One region of the Rhizobium sp. P1_C7 genome, then DNA from elsewhere that is predicted to be linked to it. Evidence: predicted binding sites of a transcription regulator. Region 1 holds the regulator's gene; the other holds the start of a gene.
The links. The regulator HrcA, encoded in region 1, represses chaperone genes, less so after heat shock. The targets are predictions, from matches to a motif close to GTTAGCACTCNCNNNNNGNGAGTGCTAAC.
Positions count from the first base shown of each region.

Region 2: a site for HrcA is predicted at 4,810-4,838, ahead of groES (co-chaperone GroES). Genes of this name have one in related genera too.

Region 1 is NZ_JBFUAL010000001.1:315,291-322,087, reverse strand. It holds gene grpE (nucleotide exchange factor GrpE) at 87-719, opposite strand; gene AC1D2R_RS01615 (GFA family protein) at 944-1,378, shown strand; gene hrcA (heat-inducible transcriptional repressor HrcA) at 1,409-2,497, opposite strand; gene rph (ribonuclease PH) at 2,677-3,393, shown strand; gene AC1D2R_RS01600 (VOC family protein) at 3,393-3,809, shown strand; gene rdgB (RdgB/HAM1 family non-canonical purine NTP pyrophosphatase) at 3,818-4,462, shown strand; gene hemW (radical SAM family heme chaperone HemW) at 4,480-5,673, shown strand; gene AC1D2R_RS01585 (DMT family transporter) at 5,778-6,695, opposite strand.
Region 2 is NZ_JBFUAL010000004.1:160,807-167,603, reverse strand. It holds gene ileS (isoleucine--tRNA ligase) at 1-858, opposite strand, end outside; gene AC1D2R_RS07650 (bifunctional riboflavin kinase/FAD synthetase) at 1,110-2,093, opposite strand; gene AC1D2R_RS07645 (TIGR01459 family HAD-type hydrolase) at 2,121-2,969, opposite strand; gene chrA (chromate efflux transporter) at 3,076-4,479, opposite strand; gene groES (co-chaperone GroES) at 4,896-5,192, shown strand; gene groL (chaperonin GroEL) at 5,264-6,797, shown strand, end outside.

The DNA.
Region 1 (6,797 bases):
TCTATGCTTTTACGCACTTCCGGACGCAAAACCGCTGCGCACTTTTCCTGGAATTGCTTACAACGTCTCCGAAGACGCCTGAGAAATCAGGCGTCCTTCTGGTCGAAAAACGAATTGGTTTCGGTTTCGACGATCTTCGGGCCGCCCTTGGCGACGCCGACCATGGCAGGGCGCAGAACCCGCTCACCGATGGTGAAGCCCGCCTGCACGACCTGGACGACCGTATTGTTCGGCACGTCAGGGTTCGGAACCTCGAACATCGCCTGATGGAAGTTAGGATCGAACTTCTGGCCGACCGGCTCCAGCTTGCGAACGCCGTGGCGCTCGAGAGCGGACAGCATCGAGCGCTCGGTCATCTCAACGCCCTCGATCAACGTGGCAAGGCCCGCATCCGCGGACGCGCGCACTTCATCGGGAATGGCATCGATGGCGCGGCGCAGATTATCCGAAACGGCAAGCATGTCACGGGCAAAGCCTGCGACCGAATAAGACTTGGCGTCCTTGACTTCGCGCTCGGTACGGCGGCGCAGATTGTCCATGTCGGCTGCAAGGCGCAGATAACGATCGCGCAGCTCGCCGTTTTCTGCCTTCAGCAACTCCAGCGGATTGGGCTGCTGCGCGGCTTCGGCTGCTGCTTCGTTCTCGACCTCTGCAGCGGCGTCCACTGCGGCTTCAGCCGCGGCTGCGTCAGGTCCGTTCTTCGTCGTCTCGTCGGTCATGACGTTCTCCGGTGATTGGTGTCTTTTGGATGTGCCCGATATCGAACTTTGACCGCCAAAAATCAAGTCTGCGTTACGAAGAAGCTATGAATTGCGGGTATCGGCCAAACGCCTGACGCCGCAGCACAACGACTGCAGCTTGACTTCGTCACGACAAAGCCCTCTACTTTCGAGTCTCCTAATATGTGGCGAATTGATCCCGAACAGCTCAGGGAGACACCACAATGGCCGACCAGACTAGCTATGCTGGAAAGTGCTTTTGCGGCGCCGTTGAAATCATCGTAACGGGCGAGCCGGTCGCGATGGGCTATTGTCATTGCGATTCCTGCCGACGCTGGTCGGCCGGCCCGGTCAACGCCTTTACCCGGTGGCCTCCGCAAAGCGTGCGCGTCACCAAGGGCGGGGAGCACGTCGAGGGCTACCAGAAGTCGGATACGAGCGTCCGCAAATTCTGCGAGCTCTGCGGCGGGCACCTCTATACCGAGCATCACCAGTGGGGCGTCACGGATGTCTATGCTGCCATCATTCCGAGTTTTCGCTATAAGCCGTCGTTGCACGTCAATTATGCAGAGACGGTGCTCCGCATGAAGGACGGCCTGCCGAAATACAAGGACATGCCTGTGGAGACGGGCGGCTCCGGCGACCTGCTGCCGGAGTAGCGTCTGCTACAGGAGTGGCGCTCGGCGGCATTACTTTGCGGGACGGGATAGCCTCGACATCAGCTGCGCCGTGTAGTCAACCATAGGTACGATGCGCGAGTAGTTAAGGCGCGTCGGCCCGATGACGCCGACGGCGCCGACGATACGGTCGTCTTCGTCGCGGTAAGGCGCCACGATCAGCGAGGAGCCGGACAGTGAGAAGAGCTTGTTTTCCGAACCGATGAAGATGCGCACGCCGGGGCCGCTTTCGGCCAGGTTCAAGAGCTCGATCAGACTGTCCTTCTTCTCCAGATCGTCAAACAGCATGCGCAGGCGATCAAGATCGTCCGCGCCGGCAAGCCCCTCGAGCAGATTGGCGCGACCGCGGATGATGAGCTGCGCCGGCTTGCCTTCGTCGGCGCTCCCGGACCAGACTGCGATACCGCGCTCGACAAGATCCCGCGACAGCGCATCGAGCTCGTGGCGAACGTTTTCCTTCAGGCGACCGAGCTGGTTGCGCAGTTCCGGCAGGGTCTGGCCGCTCATGTGAGCGTTGAGAAAATTCGCGGCCTCCGTCAGCTGCGAGGATGTGACGCCGGCCGGCAGTTCGATGATGCGGTTCTCGACCTGATCGTGATCGCCGACGAGGACGGCCAGCGCCTTGGTCGGCTCCAGGCGGATGAACTCGACATGCTTCAGCACAGGGTCGCTCTTGGCAGTAATGACGAGCCCGGCACCGCGCGAAATGCCCGACAGCATCCGGCTTGCCTCGTTCATCATCAATTCCATCGGATTGTCGCGGCTTTCGGCGCGCACCTGACGATCGATATTTGCGCGGTCCTCGGCCGAAAGATCGCCGACCTGCATGAACGCGTCCACGAAGAAGCGCAGACCAATCTGCGTCGGCAGCCGACCGGCGCTGACATGGGGCGAATAGATGAGACCGAGCTCCTCCAGATCGCTCATGACGTTGCGTACGGACGCCGGGGACAGCGACATGGGAAGAATGCGCGACAAATTGCGGGAACCGAGCGGTTCGCCGGTCTCAAGATAGCCTTCAACGATGCGGCGAAAGATTTCCTTCGAGCGTTCATCCAGCGCAGCCACGGCATCCGAAATCGACGTCGACCTGAATTCCATTAAGTCTTGCGCACCTGTGCTGATGATGATCCCCCAAAATATAGCCATTCTCCCCGCCGTGGCAAAAGGGAAATTGCAAATGAACGCTGCCAATCGTAGAAGCGGTCAACAACATAAAGCACGCATGATGTTGACCGGACAGGTTTCCCGTTTTCAGCACTATGCCTCAGGAGAATAGAATGCGGCCTTCAGGCAGAAAAACCGACCAGATGCGCAAGGTTTCCTTCGAGCGCAATTTTTCCAAGCATGCCGAAGGCTCCTGCCTGGTGAAGTTCGGAGATACGCATGTGCTGTGCACGGCAAGCCTTGAAGAAAAGACCCCGCCGTGGCTGCGCAACACCGGTAAGGGCTGGGTCACCGCCGAATACGGCATGCTGCCGCGCGCCACCGGCGAGCGCATGAAGCGCGAGGCCGCCGCCGGCAAGCAGGGCGGCCGCACGCAGGAGATCCAGCGGCTGATCGGCCGGTCGCTCCGCGCCGTTGTCGACCTCAAGGAACTCGGCGAGCGCCAGATTACGCTGGACTGCGACGTCATCCAGGCTGACGGCGGGACCCGCACGGCGTCAATTACCGGTGCCTGGATCGCGCTCTACGATTGCCTGAAGTGGATGGAAAGCCGCAACATGATCAAGGTCGAGCGCGTTCTGAAGGATCACGTTGCGGCTATCTCCTGCGGCATCTTCGCCAGCCAGCCGGTGATCGACCTCGACTATATCGAGGATTCCTCCGCCGAAACGGACGCCAACTTCGTCATCACGGGCGGCGGCGGCATCGTCGAAATCCAGGGCACGGCGGAAGGCACGCCTTTCACCGATGAGGAATTCGCCTCCCTGATGGGACTTGCCAAGACCGGTATTGCTGAACTAGTCGGGATGCAGAAGCAGGCCATCGGCTAATGAACGACATGCTGGAAGGCATTCTGGAGACGGCGCTCTATGCGGACGATCTCGACAAGGCCGAGGCTTTCTATGAAGGCATTCTCGGACTTGCCAAGATCACGCGGGCGGCGAACAGGCATGTTTTCTTCCGCTGCGGGCCGGGTGTGCTGCTGATCTTCAATCCCCGGGAAACCACCAAGCCACCTGAGGCGCAGGCGCTGCAGGTTCCTCCGCACGGAACGATGGGCGCGGGCCATGCCTGCTTCCGTGTCTCGTCTGAGAACCTCGACGTGATTGCCCGGCAACTCAAGGCAGCAAACATCGAGATCGAATCCGAGGTAAGCTGGCCCCAGGGTGGCCGGTCGATCTATTTTCGCGATCCGGCAGGCAACAGCCTGGAATGTGCAGAAGCTAGAATCTGGGGCATTGAATAGGACACCCAATGCGCAAGCTTGAGACCAAGACCATCGTCGTCGCCAGCCACAACGCCGGCAAGATCAAGGAAATCCAGGATCTGATCGGCCCCTTCGGTTTTACCGCCAGGTCCGCGGCCGATCTGAATTTCATCGAGCCGGACGAGACGGGGACCACCTTCGAGGAAAACGCGACGATCAAGGCGATCGCTTCGGCCAATGCCTCCGGCATGCCGGCGCTCTCCGACGATTCCGGGCTCGTGGTCGATGCGCTGGGTGGCGATCCTGGTGTCTACACCGCCAACTGGGCGGAAACCGCGGATGGCACACGCGATTTCGCAATGGCGATGGAGAAGGTAGAGAAGGCATTGCAGGATGCAGGTGCCACCAAGCCGGAACAGCGGAGCGCACGCTTCATCAGCGTGCTGTGCCTTGCGTGGCCGGACGGGCATATCGCGCTCTTCCGCGGCGAGGTCGAAGGCACCGTCGTCTGGCCGCCGCGCGGCACACAAGGGTTCGGATACGATCCGGTTTTTCAGCCCGAAGGTTATGACATCACCTTCGGCGAGATGAGCGGCGAGGAGAAGCACGGCTGGAACATCGGCAAGCCGAAAGCGCTTTCGCACCGTGCACGCGCCTTCAAACTCTTTGTCGAAACCTGCCTGGACGCTTAAGATCGATCGGTGACACTTTGGAACAGCCCAACCTGACGCGCGATGCCCTACTTCTGCCCGACACCGGGGAGCCCGGCTTCGGCGTTTACGTGCATTGGCCGTTCTGCGCGGCCAAATGCCCTTACTGCGACTTCAACAGCCATGTCCGCCACAAGCCTGTCGACCAGGAGCGCTTCACCGCCGCCTTCCTGAAGGAGATGGCGAGCATGCGGCAACTGAGCGGACCGAAAACGGTGACCAGCGTCTTTCTTGGCGGTGGGACGCCATCGCTGATGCACCCGTCTACCGTTTCCGCCATCCTCGACGGCATTGCCAAAGAGTGGCACATGCCCGACGGCATCGAGATCACCATGGAGGCGAACCCTTCCAGCGTCGAGGCGGAGCGTTTCCGCGGCTATCGGGCCGCCGGCGTCAACCGTGTATCGCTCGGTGTGCAGGCGCTGAACGATCGCGACCTGAAGTTTCTCGGACGGCTGCACGATGTTGCCGATGCGCTGAAGGCGATCAAGCTGGCGCGCGACATCTTCCCGCGCATGTCTTTCGACCTGATCTATGCCCGCCCGAACCAGACGGTGGAGGAATGGGAGCGCGAGCTTAGGGAAGCGATCTCCTACGCCGTCGATCACCTGTCGCTCTACCAGCTCACGATCGAGGAGGGCACGCCCTTCTTCGGTCTGCACAAGGCGGGCAAGCTGATCGTCCCCGATGACGATCAGTCGGCGCTGCTCTACGAGGCGACACAGGAGATCACCGCCAGCGAGGGAATGCCGGCTTACGAGGTGTCAAACCACGCCCGCCCGGGCGCCGAGAGCCGTCACAATCTCACCTACTGGCGTTACGGCGACTACGCAGGCATCGGCCCCGGTGCGCATGGGCGGCTGACGCGCGGATCCGCGAAGATCGCGACCGCCACCGAGCGCAAGCCGGAAACGTGGCTGGACCTCGTGGAACGGGACGGCCACGGCGTTCTCGATCAGGAACAGCTCGGCTATGACGAACAAGCCGACGAACTGCTGCTGATGGGGCTTCGCCTAACGGAGGGTGTGGATCTTGCCCGCTGGCAGCAGCTTTCGGGTCGTGACCCCGACCCGAAGCGTGAGGAATTCCTGCTGGAACACGGCTTTATCGAGCGGATCGGCAACTCGCGGCTTCGCTGCACGCCTTCCGGCATGCTAATCCTCGATTCCGTGGTTGCCGACCTCGCCTGCTAGCGCATTCCCCATTTTTTTCCGAAACGCGGAGACACTCTAACCTTTTATTTTCTCGCAATTCCGAACGCAAAGCCGATATGAACTTCCGCTGGAATTGCTCCACATCAGACCGTTCGCCTCTTTCCTAGGGAGAGCAAGCGTCCGTCGATGCCCGCAAGGCCGATCGCGATCATCGCCATACCTATCAGATGCTTGGCCTGCAATTGCTCGCCAAGAATGGCGGCGCCGAGCAGGATGGCGCTGACAGGGATGAGGAAGGTGACGAGCATGAGGTTCGTCGCGCCAGCCGTGGCCAGGATGCGGAAGAACAGCACGTAGGCGATTGCCGTGGACAGCAGCGCGAGACCGAGGAGAGCCATCCAGGTCTCGGCAGAGGGTGCCGCCAGTGTCCAGGGGCGATCAATCAGCAGGGCGACCGGCAGCATCAAGATGGTGGACGCGGTCACCTGCCCGGCAGCCGGAATGAGCGGCGCCATCCCCATCTGGCGGAAGCGGCGACCGAAGATGCCGGCGAAAGAATAAGTGAGCGCAGCACCCAGTACGGCGAGCTGCGCCAGAACGTTGGCGCCTAGATCCCTCAAGGCATCGAAACCGATCATATAGGCCACGCCTGCAAAGCCGACCAACACGCCGAGCAGGCGGTTGCCGGTCATCTTTTCATCGGCCGTCAGCAGATGCGCGACGACCACGGCAAAGAGCGGCGTGGTCGCGTTGAGGATCGACGCCAGGCCGCTGGCGATATGCGTCTGGCCCCAAACGATCAGGCAGAAGGGGATCATGTTGTTGAGGATGCCCATGCCGAAAAAGGCGGCCCAGGCCTTGCCGTCGCGCGGCATGACGTGGCCCGTTGCGCGGACGATGAGGTTGAGAGCAATCGCTGCGATCAGCACCCGGCCGGTCACGATCGTGAACGGCGGCAGGCTCTTCACCAGAATGCCGTTGAAGAGGAACGAACCGCCCCACAGCAGGGAGAGCACCAGCAACATTCCCCACTCGCCAAGACCCATCTGTTTCTGTTGCATGACCTTCTCCTGTTGAAGCCCCAACCGGTTTACGTCGCGGCAACAGCCAGCGCCACCCGATCGTTGCGCGACATTGAACGCATTTTCCGAATTATTCTCGCC
Region 2 (6,797 bases), on a different contig from region 1:
CTTGTCGGCGAAGATCAGCTTTTCGCCGGGTCGCGGACCGAAGTCGTTTTCGGCGGCCGCTACCTCGTAGAGCCCGTAAGAAACGCGCGACGAATAGGCGATCGCACGGTTGCCGGGGATCGTCCACGGGGTTGTGGTCCAGATGACGATGGAGGCGTCGCCGAAAGCCGCAGGACCTTCAACGACTGGAAATTTTACCCAGATCGCGTCACTCTCGACATCATGGTACTCGACTTCGGCTTCGGCTAGCGCCGTGCGCTCGACGACCGACCACATGATCGGCTTGGAGCCGCGGTAGAGCTGACCGGTCTTTGCGATCTTCAGCAGTTCTCCGGCGATGCGCGATTCCGCGTGGAAGTTCATCGTCGTGTAGGGATTGTCGAAATCGCCCTCGATGCCGAGTCGCTTGAACTCCTCCGCCTGGATCTTGATCCAGCCGGCGGCGAAGTCGCGGCATTCTTGGCGGAATTCGTTGACCGGAACCTCGTCCTTGTTCTTGCCCTTCTCTCGGTACTTTTCCTCGATCTTCCATTCGATCGGAAGACCGTGGCAGTCCCAGCCGGGCACGTAGTTGGCGTCGAAGCCGCGCATCTGGAACGAGCGGTTGATGACGTCCTTGAGGATCTTGTTCAGCGCGTGGCCGATATGGATGTTGCCGTTGGCATAGGGAGGGCCATCGTGCAGCACGAATTTTTCGCGTCCGGTGGCGGACGCGCGGAGCTTCTTGTAGAGACCCATCTGCTGCCAGCGGGCAACCGTTTCCGGCTCCTTCTGCGGCAGGCCGGCGCGCATCGGGAAATCGGTTTCGGGCAGATAGAGGGTCTTCGAGTAGTCGATCTTTTCGGCTGTATCGGTCATGTCTAGCAATCGTCTCTGGCGCCTCGGGATGGGCGCAACGGGCTTGAAAATGTTTGGCGACGGAGGCGCTCGTTTGCCGAGCGCCAAAAACCCGGACCTTCCGGCCGCTTAGCGCGCGCGGAAGGCCGGGCCGATAATTCGTATCGTGATCGCCAGCCGGAATTTACTCATCGCGCCGGTTCATAGGCGCTTTTGGCGCGAAAAGGAAGAGGGAATTGGGTTTGAAACCGGTGGCTGAAGAAGTCTGAAAGTCACGGAAAACAGATCCTGCGATCCAGCCTGCCAAGCGGCTGTACGCCTGAAAGGAGCGCCCTAGCCTCCTCCTCGTCAAGCTTGATCTGCCTGACCAGCGGCTCAAGGCCGTCGAATTTCAACTCCGGGCGGAGAAAGCCGAAGAAGGACACGCAACAGATCTGGCCGTAGAGATCGCCGCTGAAATCGAAAAGATAGGTTTCGAGAAGCGGCGCGCCGGTGTCGGTCACGGTCGGGCGCCGGCCGTAGCTCGCCACCGCATCGTGGAGGGTGCCGTCGGCCAGACGGAAGCGGACGGCGTAGATGCCGGCTCTCAGCTCGACTTCCGGCGGCAAGCGCATGTTGGCGGTCGGGAAGCCGAGCTGCCGTCCGAGTTTTTCGCCGTCGATCACCTCAGCCTCGACGGTATAGTGATAGCCGAGCATGGCAGCGGCCTCGCTGACATCTCCGTCCTTCAGCCGTTCGCGGATGCGACTAGATGACACGACGTCGGCGTTCTCGTCGCGAAACGCATCGATCAGCGTCACGCCGAAGCCGTATCTGCTGCCGGCATCCATTAGGAACGCGGGACCGCCCTCGCGTCCGCGGCCGAAGTGGAAATCAACGCCGGTGACGACTTCCGACGCACCCAGCCAATCCGTGAGGATCGAATGGATAAAGTCTTCGGCGGAACGCTGGGAGAACGCGAGGTCGAAGGGGTACTCGATGACAGCATTGAACCCCATGGCCTCAAGAATGCGCGCGCGCAGCCGAGCGGGTGTGATGCGGAAGACAGGGTTTTCCGGTCGGAAGACGGTGCGCGGATGCGGCTCGAACGTCAGCACGAGCGCCGGGACACCGCGCTCTTTGGCAATATACAGGGCTCTGTCCAGCACCGATTGGTGGCCGCGATGGACGCCGTCGAAATTGCCGATGGCGATGACGCCGCCACTCAGATGGGCGGGCAATGGGTCGCGGGTTTCGTTACGGTGAAAGACGGTCATCGGCTGGCTTTTCTTATGCATGGGCTCTTATATCAGGCGGGGCATCCACCACTTCGGCGTCGCTCTTTCGCGCTCCAGGTAGGCTGTGAGGATCGCCTCGTCGGCCTCCCCATTCAACGTGTACTCCTTTGCATGGATGCCGCCGCTGATATAGAGGAGATCAAGGCCGTAATCGAGAGCGCCGCGCACGTCAGTCGGCATGCCGTCACCGATCGCCAGAACGCGCTCCAGCGGAAAATCGCCATGCACTTGTCGGGCAACGGAGAGAACCGCCTCATAGATCGGCGTGTGCGGCTTGCCGGCAATGCGGGTCTCGCCGCCAAGCTGCGTGTAGTAGGCCGCCATGGCGCCTGCGCAGGGAATGATGCGGTGGCCGCGCTCGACAACGAGATCGGGATTTGCGCAGATCATCGGCACATTGCGCGCCCGAAAATCCGTCAGCATCTCGGTGTAGTTTTCCGGGGTTTCCGTCTCGTCGTCGAAGAAGCCGGTGCAGACGACGCTATCGGCTTCCCTGGCGTCGACGCGTTCCACGCCGAGGCCTTCGATAAGGGCCACATCGCGCTCCGGGCCGAGCAGAAAGACCTTCCTGGGGCCGTCCGCAATCAGGCGGCGGGTCACGTCGCCCGACGTCACGATCCGGTCATAGGCACCGTCCTGGATTCCGATCTGCTGAAGCTGTGTCACCACCTGCGGCGCAATGCGCGGAGAATTGGTGATGAGGACAACCGTCAGGCCCTCGCCGCGGGCGGCCTCGAGCGCCGCAGCGGCTTTCGGGAAGGGGTCGATGCCATTGTGCAGGACACCCCATACATCGCAGAACACCGCGTCGTACCGGCTGGTGATTTCCGCAAGGTTCTCGATCCGCTTGGCCATTCCGATTTCCCGATTTGCGTAGAGTGACGGCTGACATGGCAAAGGCATGGCGCGATGGCAAGGCATTTTGCGGTTGGCGGCTGCAAAAAAGTCCGCCGGACAGGCGTTACAGAAATATCTCGCTGGCCTTCACCAGCAGGCCGGTCAGCGCGCAAACCGCGAGGATCTTCACCATCCCGAGCTTGAAACGGAAGAGCAGCACAGAGGCGACAAGAAAAAGTCCTAGCGCGGCGACATCCAGTGTTCGCCATTCCGGGCAGGCGAGGCTGACCAGCGGCAGTCCCGCCCCTCGCGTCAGCAACGCAATACGTCCCACCTCGGCAAAGAGCACGTGCAGACCGAACCAGAGTGCCAGGTTGAGAATGACGCCGACGACGGCGGCCATAATCGCAGACATGGCTGCCGAAAGCGTCCCATTATCGCGCAGCTTCTCGATGAACGGGGCGCCGGCGAAGATCCAGATGAAGCTCGGAACGAACGTCGCCCACGCCGCAAGCGATGCGCCAAGCAGACCGCCCGCCAGCGGCGCCATGGCGATCGTGTTGCGGAACCCGGCAAGGAAGCCCACGAAGCAGAGCACCAGCACCAGCGGGCCCGGCGTCGTCTCGGCAAGCGCCAGACCATCCAGCATCTCGCTGGGCTTCAGCCAGGCGTATTGTCCGACAGCGACCTGCGCGACGTAGGACAGAACGGCATAAGCGCCACCGAAGGTGATGACCGCCATGTTGGAAAAGAAGACGAAGACCGCACCGAAAACGTTCGTCTCGCCGGTCAGCGTCTCGGCAATCAGGTCTGCCGGCCCATCCAGACTGCGCACAAGAAGCAGAGGCGACTGCCAGACAAGTATCCAGAACACGAGGACGAGGAGGGGCCTGGCGATGGAATGCGTCGTCAGCGGCGGAAAATAGGGGCGCCTTGCCACGTCCGCCGGCGGGTCGTTCCTTTGCTCATATCGCATCATCGCAAAGCCGGCAGCGCCCGCCAGGATCACGACGAGCGGAAACGGCAGGTTCAGGAGGAACAGCGCCAAGAACGAGACAGCTGCGATGTAGTAGTGAAAGCGGCTCTTCAGCGCCCGGCGTCCCAGCCTCAGCAGCGCCTCGATGACAATGGCGAGAACCGCGGCCTTGAGCCCGAAGAAGAGGGCCGAGAGCCAGGCCGCGTCCTGAAAATACGCGTAGAGGCCCGATAGCACCAATATGACGGCGAAGCCTGGCAGGACGAAGAGCAGCCCGGCCAGCAACCCGCCGCGGATACCGTGCATGAGCCAGCCGATGTAGGTTGCCAACTGCTGCGCCTCCGGTCCCGGCAGCAGCATGCAGTAGCTCAATGCGTGCAGGAACCGCTCTTCCGAGATCCAGCGCTTTTCCTCGACGATGACCTTGTGCATCAGCGCAATCTGGCCCGCAGGCCCGCCGAAGCTCAGACAGCCCATCTTTGCCCAAACGCGCGTTGCCTCCTGAAGCGACGGAGCCGCGACCACGTCATCGGCCGGGGTTATTTCATTCACGGTCTTTTGCCCCTCGCCCGGCCGTCGGCGCGATCGTGTTTTCTCGGCGCCGCGCTGTTCGATATCATTGGCATGGTTATGCGACAATCCCAACTTGCTGGCCCAATGCGATGGCAAGGAGACGGGCAGCTCGGCTGCGTCGCAGGATTTCCGTCACAGGGTTAATGCGGCGGAGCCGCCGATAAGCGATTGTTTGTCCGAGACTATCTGAAAACCTAGATGATTATTCGCGGGATCGGGCTTTTTGCCATCAAAAAGTTGCACAGCCGCCCTATTGAAAATTGCAACGTTATCCTTGACTCCCCTCCGTGCCATCCCTAAATGCAGGCCGCTAGCACTCACAACAGTCGAGTGCTAACATCCATCCGTGCGGGCCGTTTCGGCCCGCGAGTGTCATTTGATCGAGGGATTAGACAATGGCAAGCACCAACTTCCGCCCCCTTCACGATCGCGTCGTTGTTCGCCGCGTTGAGTCCGAAGCCAAGACCAAGGGCGGCATCATCATTCCCGACACCGCTAAGGAAAAGCCGCAGGAAGGCGAAATCGTCGCCGTCGGTTCCGGCGCCCGCGATGAGTCCGGCAAGGTCGTCGCTCTCGACGTCAAGGCTGGCGACCGCGTTCTGTTCGGCAAGTGGTCCGGCACCGAAGTCAAGATCGACGGCGAAGACCTTCTGATCATGAAGGAAGCCGACATCATGGGTATCATCGGCTAATAAGCTGACCGCCTTTCCGACATAGCCGACGGGTCTAAAACCCGGACAACTCGAATTCAGGAGTTTCAATCATGGCAGCTAAAGAAATCAAGTTTGGCCGCACCGCGCGCGAAAAGATGCTGCGTGGCGTCGACATTCTCGCTGACGCAGTGAAGGTAACGCTCGGCCCGAAGGGTCGCAACGTCATCATCGACAAGTCCTTCGGCGCTCCGCGCATCACCAAGGACGGCGTTTCGGTCGCCAAGGAAATCGAACTTGAAGACAAGTTCGAAAACATGGGCGCCCAGATGGTCCGCGAAGTCGCTTCGAAGACCAACGACATCGCCGGCGACGGCACCACGACCGCAACCGTTCTTGCCCAGGCGATCGTTCGCGAAGGCAACAAGGCTGTTGCAGCCGGCATGAACCCGATGGACCTGAAGCGCGGTATCGACCTCGCTGTTGCCGACGTCGTGAAGGATCTCCAGGCCAAGGCCAAGAAGATCTCCACCTCGGAAGAAGTCGCACAGGTCGGCACGATCTCCGCAAACGGCGACAAGCAGGTCGGTCTCGACATTGCTGAAGCCATGCAGAGGGTCGGCAACGAAGGCGTCATCACGGTTGAGGAAGCCAAGACCGCCGAAACCGAACTCGAAGTCGTCGAAGGCATGCAGTTCGACCGCGGCTACCTCAGCCCGTACTTCGTGACCAACCCGGAAAAGATGATCGCAGACCTCGAAGACGTCTTCATTCTCCTTCACGAGAAGAAGCTCTCGAACCTGCAGTCGATGCTCCCGGTTCTCGAAGCCGTCGTCCAGACCGGCAAGCCGCTCCTCATCATCGCTGAAGACGTCGAAGGCGAAGCTCTCGCGACCCTCGTTGTCAACAAGCTGCGCGGCGGCCTGAAGATTGCTGCTGTCAAGGCTCCTGGCTTCGGCGACCGCCGCAAGGCCATGCTCGAAGACATTGCAATCCTGACCGGCGGTACGGTCATCTCCGAAGACCTCGGCATCAAGCTCGAATCCGTAACGCTCGACATGCTCGGCCGTTCGAAGAAGGTTTCGATCTCCAAGGAAAACACCACGATCGTCGACGGCGCTGGCGCCAAGTCCGACATCGAAGGCCGCGTTGCACAGATCAAGGCTCAGATCGAAGAGACCTCTTCGGACTATGACCGCGAAAAGCTGCAGGAACGCCTTGCCAAGCTCGCTGGCGGCGTTGCCGTCATCCGCGTCGGCGGCTCCACGGAAGTCGAAGTCAAGGAAAAGAAGGACCGCATCGACGACGCCCTCAACGCGACGCGCGCTGCTGTTCAGGAAGGCATCGTCCCCGGCGGCGGTATCGCTCTTCTGCGCTCTTCGACGAAGATCACCGCCAAGGGTGTAAACGACGACCAGGAAGCCGGCATCAACATCGTTCGCCGCGCTCTGCAGTCGCTGGTTCGCCAGATCGCTGAAAACGCTGGTGACGAAGCTTCGATCGTTGTCGGCAAGGTGCTCGACAAGGACCAGGACAACTACGGCTACAACGCACAGACGTCCGAGTATGGCGACATGATCGTCATGGGCATCGTCGACCCGCTCAAGGTTGTTCGCACGGCTCTGCAGAACGCTGCTTCTGTTGCAT